Regions from separate parts of the Achromobacter deleyi genome, predicted to be linked through region 1. Evidence: riboswitches for the same ligand, from Rfam matches in the RefSeq annotation. Region 1 holds a riboswitch; the other holds the start of a gene.

Region 1 (3,203 bases):
TCCAGCTCGTCGTTGAAGGCAACGATTTCGCCGGCCACGGGCGCGTAGATGTCGGAGGCGGCCTTGACCGACTCGACCACGCCGGCGGTCTCGCCCGCGTTCAGCTTGGCGCCGACCTTGACGTCGCCGACGAAGACCAGGTCACCCAGCTGGTCCTGGGCGGTATCGGTGATGCCGACGACGAACACGTCGCCTTCGGCTTTGACCCATTCATGGGACTCGGTGTACTTGCGATCGGTGGGCAGACTCATGGGAACTCCTGGGGGATTCGGATAAGGAAATGGTGTTGCGCGCCTCGCGCCGCCGGCCCTGCCCCAAGGGGCCGGCCAGCGCCGCGAAGCTTCGAGTTTACGAGTGTTCGACGGCTTTGCCGTTACGGACAAACGGCAGTTTGCAGACCAGCGCGGGCACCCACTTGCCGCGGATGTCGACCTCGACCGTGTCGCCCGCGGCCACGCCTTGCGGCAGGCGCGCGAAGCCGATCGAGACGCCCAGGGTCGGCGACATGGTGCCGCTGGTGAGCTCGCCCACGCCGTGCGGGGTGCGCACCGCCATGTGGGCGCGCATCACGCCGCGCTCCTGCAGTTTCAGGCCGATGAAGGCGGCGGGCGTGGCGAACTGCTCCAGCGCGTCGCGGCCGATGAAACGGCGCTCGGGGTTTTTCAGGGACACCGTCCAGGTCAGCGCGGCTTCGCCGGGCTGGGTCAGTTCGTCCATGTCCTGGCCGTACAGGTTCATGCCGGCTTCCAGGCGCAGCGTGTCGCGCGCGCCCAGGCCCGCCGGGCGCACGCCCTGGGCCGCCAGGTCGCGCCACAGTTGCACCGCCTCGGTGGCGGGCAGCACGATCTCGAAACCGTCTTCGCCGGTGTAGCCGGTGCGCGCCACCAGGGTGTCGTCGCCGACGCGGGCGGCCACGAACGGGGTCAGCGGCTCGCTGGCGGCCTGCCAGGCCGGACGCGCGGCCCAGACCTTGGCGCGGGCGTTGGGGCCCTGCACGGCGATCATGGCCAAGTCGCGGCGCGGCGTGATGGTGACGTCGAACTTGCCGGCCTGCCTGACGCGCTGCATCCAGGCCATGTCCTTGTCGGCCGTGCCGGCGTTGACCACCACGCGCCATTCATCGGCGGCGAAGAAGTAGACGATCAGGTCGTCGATGACGCCGCCCTGCGGGTTCAGCATGCAGGTGTAGAGCGCCTTGCCGGGCACGGTCAGCTTGGCTACGTCGTTGGCCACCAGGCGCTGCAGGAAGGCGAAGGCGTCGGGGCCGGTGACGTCGGCGTTGAGCATGTGCGACACGTCGAACATGCCGGCGTCCTGGCGCACCGCGTGGTGCTCTTCCAGTTGCGAGCCGTAGGCCAGGGGCATGTCCCAGCCGCCGAAATCGACCATGCGGGCGCCGGAGGCGATGTGTTCGTCGGCCAGCGGGGTGCGTTTGAGGGTTGCGGACATGCGCGGGTACTCCGGAGCGGCAGCGGGGCCAGGGTTACGGAATGCCGCCGGCGGACAGGAAACGCCCGCGCAACGGCTGAATTTTCCGCCCCTCTGTCCTTTTGCCTGAGAGTTGCCCCGCGTGGCGGGTTTGCACCTTCGGCGCCTGGGCTGCGCGCTATGTCCCTATTTGGGCAGCGGCGCCAGGTCTCTCCAGAGTGCTGCTTTGCCGCGTCCGCGCGGTAAAAACCGGGACAGGGCAAACATGCGCGGTATGGGATACCTGAGCGATTCTGGGCGAATTGCGCCTTCGGCGGCGGCCGCGGACGGCCGCTCTCTCCCGCAACATGCGTGACAGCGCCGAAAGCATACCGCGAAACGCAGTTCCGTTGTTGATCCGCGGCCTCGATCCGAGGCCGCGGGCCGGCCCCCGCGAGGCGGCCGCTCAGCCCAGCGCGGTGTCCAGCAGCATCATCAGCACGAAGCCCAGCATCAGCCCGCAGGTGGCGTAGACCTCGTGCCCCTTGCGGTGCGATTCGGGGATGATCTCGTGGCTGATCACGAACAGCATCGCCCCGGCGGCGAAGCCCAGCCCCCACGGCAGCAGCGCCGCCGACCAGCCCACCACCGCCGCGCCCAGCACCGCGCCGACCGGCTCGACCAGGCCCGACAGCATGCCCAGCGCCACCGCGAACGCGCGCTTGTAGCCGGCGGCGATCAGGGCCACCGCCACCACCAGCCCTTCGGGAATGTCCTGGATGGCGATGCCGGTGGCCAACGCCGTGCCGCGCACCGGATCGTTGCCGGCGTAGCCCACGCCGATGGCCAGGCCCTCGGGCAGGTTGTGCAGCGTGATCGCGAAGACGAACAGCCAGGTGCGGCGCAGGCGGTGCGCCTCGATGCCCTCGCGGCCCTTGATGAAATGTTCGTGCGGCAACAGCCGGTCCATCAGCAGCAGCACCGCCGCGCCCAGCAGGATGGCGGCGCCCACCGTCAGGCCCGCGCCCCAAGGGCCGGCGCCCTGGGCCTCGGCCGCCGTGATGCCCGGCGCCACCAGCGAAAAGGCGCTGGCCGCCAGCATCACGCCGGCGCCGAAGCCGAACATGCTGTCCTGCATCTTCTGCGGGATGGTGCGCGCGAACAGCACCGGCAGCGTGCCGGCCGCGGTGGCGCCGGCCGCCACCATGCCGCCCAGCAGCGCGTCGGCCACGTGCGGCGCATTGGCATCGAAATAGACCCACGCCTGGTGCAGGCCCAGGCAGGCGACCAGCACCGCCAGCGTCCACACGCTGACGCTGGTGGCCGCGGGCCGGATGCGATGACGGCTGAAGGTGTTCATGGACTGCTGGCCTCCGCGCAACCCGGAATCAGCCCACGGCGGCGGCGTAACGGCGCGCCACCTCGGACCAGTCGATCACGTTGTAGAAGGCGCCGATGTATTCCGGCCGGCGGTTCTGGTACTTCAGATAATAGGCGTGTTCCCACACATCCAGCCCCAGGATCGGCGTATTGCCCTGCATCAGCGGGCTGTCCTGGTTGGCGCTGCTTTCCACCACCAGCTTGCCGGCCGGCGTCACGCTGAGCCAGGCCCAGCCGCTGCCGAAGCGCGTCAGCGCCGCCTTGGTGAAGGCTTCGCGGAAGGCCGCGTGGCCGCCCAGTTCGGCGTCGATGGCGCGGGCCAGCGCGCCATCGGGCTCGCCGCCGCCCTGCGGCGACATCACCGACCAGAACAGGCTGTGGTTGGCGTGGCCGCCACCGTTGTTGCGCACCGCGCC
Region 2 (3,203 bases), 1.6 Mb from region 1:
CAGTCTGACATCAAGGCAGCGCCACCGCCTCCCTGACGCTCGCCGCCAGCATCTGCGCCGTCGCCGCCGACAGCGTCCAGCCCAGGTGTCCGTGGCCGGTGTTGTAGAAGACGCCCGGTCGCTTGCCCGGGCCGACGCGCGGCATCATGTCGGGCATCATCGGCCGCAGGCCGCACCACGGCACCACGCGCGCGGTGCGCACGCCGGGGAAATGGCGGCGGGTCCAGTCCACCAGGGGCTGGATGCGTTCGGCGCGGATGTCCAGGTTGAAGCCGTTGAACTCGGCGGTGCCGGCCACGCGGAAGCGCTCGCCCAGGCGGCTGGTGACGATCTTGGCGGCCTCGTCCAGCAGGCTCACGGTGGGCGCGGCCGCCTGGCTCGCGGCGTCGTCCAGGTGCACGCTGATCGAATAGCCCTTGACCGGGTAGATGTTCAGGCGGTCGCCCAGTTGCCGCGCGAACTGGCGGCTGGCGGCGCCGGCGCAGACCACGATGGCGTCGGCCTCGTGCTGTTCGCGCCGCGCGCCGTCCTCGCGCGCCACGTCCAGCACGTAGGGCAGGCCGTCGCGGCTGATGGCGCGGATGTCGGCATCCTGTTCGAAACGCACGCCGCGCCGCAGGCACGCCTGCGCCAGGCCGCTGGTGAATTTGTGGATGTCGCCGGTGGCGTCGGACGGCGTGTAGAAGCCGCCGTGGCAGGGCGTGCTCAGCGTCGGTTCGATGCCGCGGATTTCCTCCGGCGTGACGGCGTGCCGCTCCAGCCCGCCCTCGCGCAGCAGCGCGTTGGCGCGGCGCGCGGTCTCGAAGCTGGCGGCGTCGTGATAGATGTGCAGGATGCCGCGGCGTTGCAGGTCGAAGTCGATGCCTTCCTCGACCGCCATGGCGTACAGGTGCTCGCGCGCCTCGATCGCCATGCGGGTGGTGGCGATGGTGTTCTGGCGGTAGTTGCGGATCTGCCCCATGAACTGGGCCAGCCACGAATACTTGTGCCAGCTCGGCCGCGGGTTGAGCAGCAGCGGCGCGTTGTGGCGGCCGAGCCAGCGCAGGCCCTTCATGACGGTGGCGGCGCTGTTCCAGACTTCGGCGTTGCTGGCGGACAGCTGGCCGCCGTTGGCGTAGGAGGTCTCCATGGCGGGATAGCGTTGGCGGTCGTAGACGGTGACGTCGTAGCCCAGTTTGCTCAAGGCGTAGGCGGACGTGACGCCGGTGATACCGGCGCCGATGATGGCGATGCGGGGCATGATGGCTCCAGATGGCATGGCCACGACCCAACGGCCGCGGCACCCCATCTGTCTCTGTACCTGAGAGCTTCACCCGCGCGCGGTGGCGCGGGTTCCCCTTCGGTGGGCGCCAGGCGCCTCTCTCCAGATTGTCTAGACCGCGCAGTCCTGTTGCCTGAGAGTTTCCGGGGCGGTTGCTCCGTCGGCGCCCGCCACGGGGGACGGGACTCTTCTGCGGGGTTTTGAATCGACGAAACCGAGAATAGCCAAAATTCGTCGCGCGCGGCACTCAGGGTTAATACCAGGGTGGCGCGGGATTGGCTCTACACTGGGCGCCGACCCGCCGGCACGCGCCGGCCAAGAAAACGATAGGACGATCTCGCATGCGCGCTCCGGCAATGCCTCGTGTTTCCCCGCGGTCCACGACCCCTGCGTTGGCCCTGACCCTGGCCCTGAGCCTGATGCTGGCCGGCGCCGCCTCGGCCGGTCCGGCCGCGACGCCGGCCGCCTCCCCGGCCGCCGGCGCACAGGCGCCCGCCGCCAGGTCATCCACGGCGCCGGCTGCCGCACCCGCCAAGGCCGATCGCGCCACGGCCGCCGTCGACGCCGCGGTGGCCGACGTCATGCGCCAGTACGGCATCGCCGGCATGGCCATCGGCGTCAGCCGCGACGGCGAGCAGCGCTTCTTCAACTACGGCGACGCCTCGCGCGCGCCGCGCCGCGCGGTCTCCAGCGACACGCTGTTCGAGCTGGGCTCGATCAGCAAGACCTTCACCGTCACGCTGGCCGCCTACGCGCAGGCCACGGGGCGCCTGTCGCTGGCCGACAGCCCGGCCAAGTGGGTGCCCGAGCTGCAAGGCAGCGAATTCGCCAAGCTGACGCTGGTGAACCTGGCCACGCACACCGCCGGCGGTTTCCCCTTGCAGGTGCCGGACGCGGTGCAGACCATGGCGCAGCTGATGGACTACCTGAAGGCCTGGACGCCGCAATACGCGCCCGGCACGCGGCGCACCTACGCCAATCCCGGCATCGGCATGCTGGGCGTGGTGGCGGCGCGCGCGCTGGGCGAGCCCTACGTGGTGGCGATGGAGCAGCGGCTGCTTCCCAAGCTGGGCCTGCGCGACACCTACCTGGAAGTGCCGCCGCGCAAGATGCCCGACTACGCCCAGGGCTACGACAAGCAGGACGCGCCGGTGCGCGTGAATCCGGGCGTGCTGGCCGACGAGGCCTACGGCGTGAAGTCCAGCGCCCGCGACATGCTGCGCTTCGTCGAGATCAACCTGGGCACCGCGCCGGTCGATGCCACGCTGCAGCGCGCCATCGCCGAGACCCACACCGGCTATTACCAGCTGGGCGCGATCACGCAGGACCTGATCTGGGAGCAGTACCGCTATCCGGTGTCGGTGGACGATCTGGTGCACGGCAATTCCGCCAAGGTTTCGTTCGAAACCCTGCCGGTCCAGGCGCTGCAACCGCCGCTGGCGCCGCAGCAGGCGGTGTGGATCAACAAGACCGGCGCCACCAATGGCTTCGGCGCCTACGTGGCGTTCGTGCCGTCGCGCAAGCTCGGCATCGTGATCCTGGCCAACCGCAACTATCCCAACGAGGCGCGGGTGCGGCTGGCGTTGCGCCTGCTCAAGGCGCTGGCGCCGTAAAGGCCGCGCCCGCCGCCGGCCTTCATGATCCGACGGTTGCGGCTGCTTCGCCGGCCGTCCTGGCGCCATCGAACTTCGGCAGCAACCCCATGATCTCCAGCCGCGCGCACAGCTCGCCCAGCCGCCGCAGCTTGTACGCCTCCACGTCCACGCCGGCATAGTCGTAGAAGCCTTGGCCCTCGCGCAGGCCGTTGCGCCCCTGTTCCATGTTGCGTTCGATGATGGCCGGGGCCGCGAAGCGCGGATCGAGCGCGCCGGACAGGTAGCGCGAGGCGTAGTAGAGGATGTCGCCGCCGCCCCAGTCGATGAATTCCAGCAGTCCCAGCACC

Evidence for each region. Region 1 has a riboswitch for glycine ahead of gcvT (glycine cleavage system aminomethyltransferase GcvT). Riboswitches for the same ligand answer to the same signal wherever they lie in the genome.
Region 2: another riboswitch for glycine. It lies ahead of I6I07_RS18230 (D-amino acid dehydrogenase); the one in region 1 lies ahead of gcvT (glycine cleavage system aminomethyltransferase GcvT).

The regions. Positions count from the first base shown of each region.
Region 1 covers NZ_CP065997.1:2,425,347-2,428,549, reverse strand. Annotated here, with positions in the region: gene gcvH (glycine cleavage system protein GcvH) at 1-251, opposite strand, end outside; gene gcvT (glycine cleavage system aminomethyltransferase GcvT) at 349-1,449, opposite strand; glycine riboswitch at 1,533-1,655, opposite strand; glycine riboswitch at 1,689-1,781, opposite strand; gene I6I07_RS10940 (ZIP family metal transporter) at 1,874-2,767, opposite strand; gene I6I07_RS10935 (superoxide dismutase) at 2,796-3,203, opposite strand, start outside.
Region 2 covers NZ_CP065997.1:4,013,479-4,016,681, forward strand. Annotated here, with positions in the region: gene I6I07_RS18230 (D-amino acid dehydrogenase) at 11-1,240, opposite strand; glycine riboswitch at 1,285-1,371, opposite strand; glycine riboswitch at 1,373-1,464, opposite strand; gene ampC (class C beta-lactamase) at 1,618-2,874, shown strand; gene I6I07_RS18240 (3-hydroxybutyryl-CoA dehydrogenase) at 2,897-3,203, opposite strand, start outside.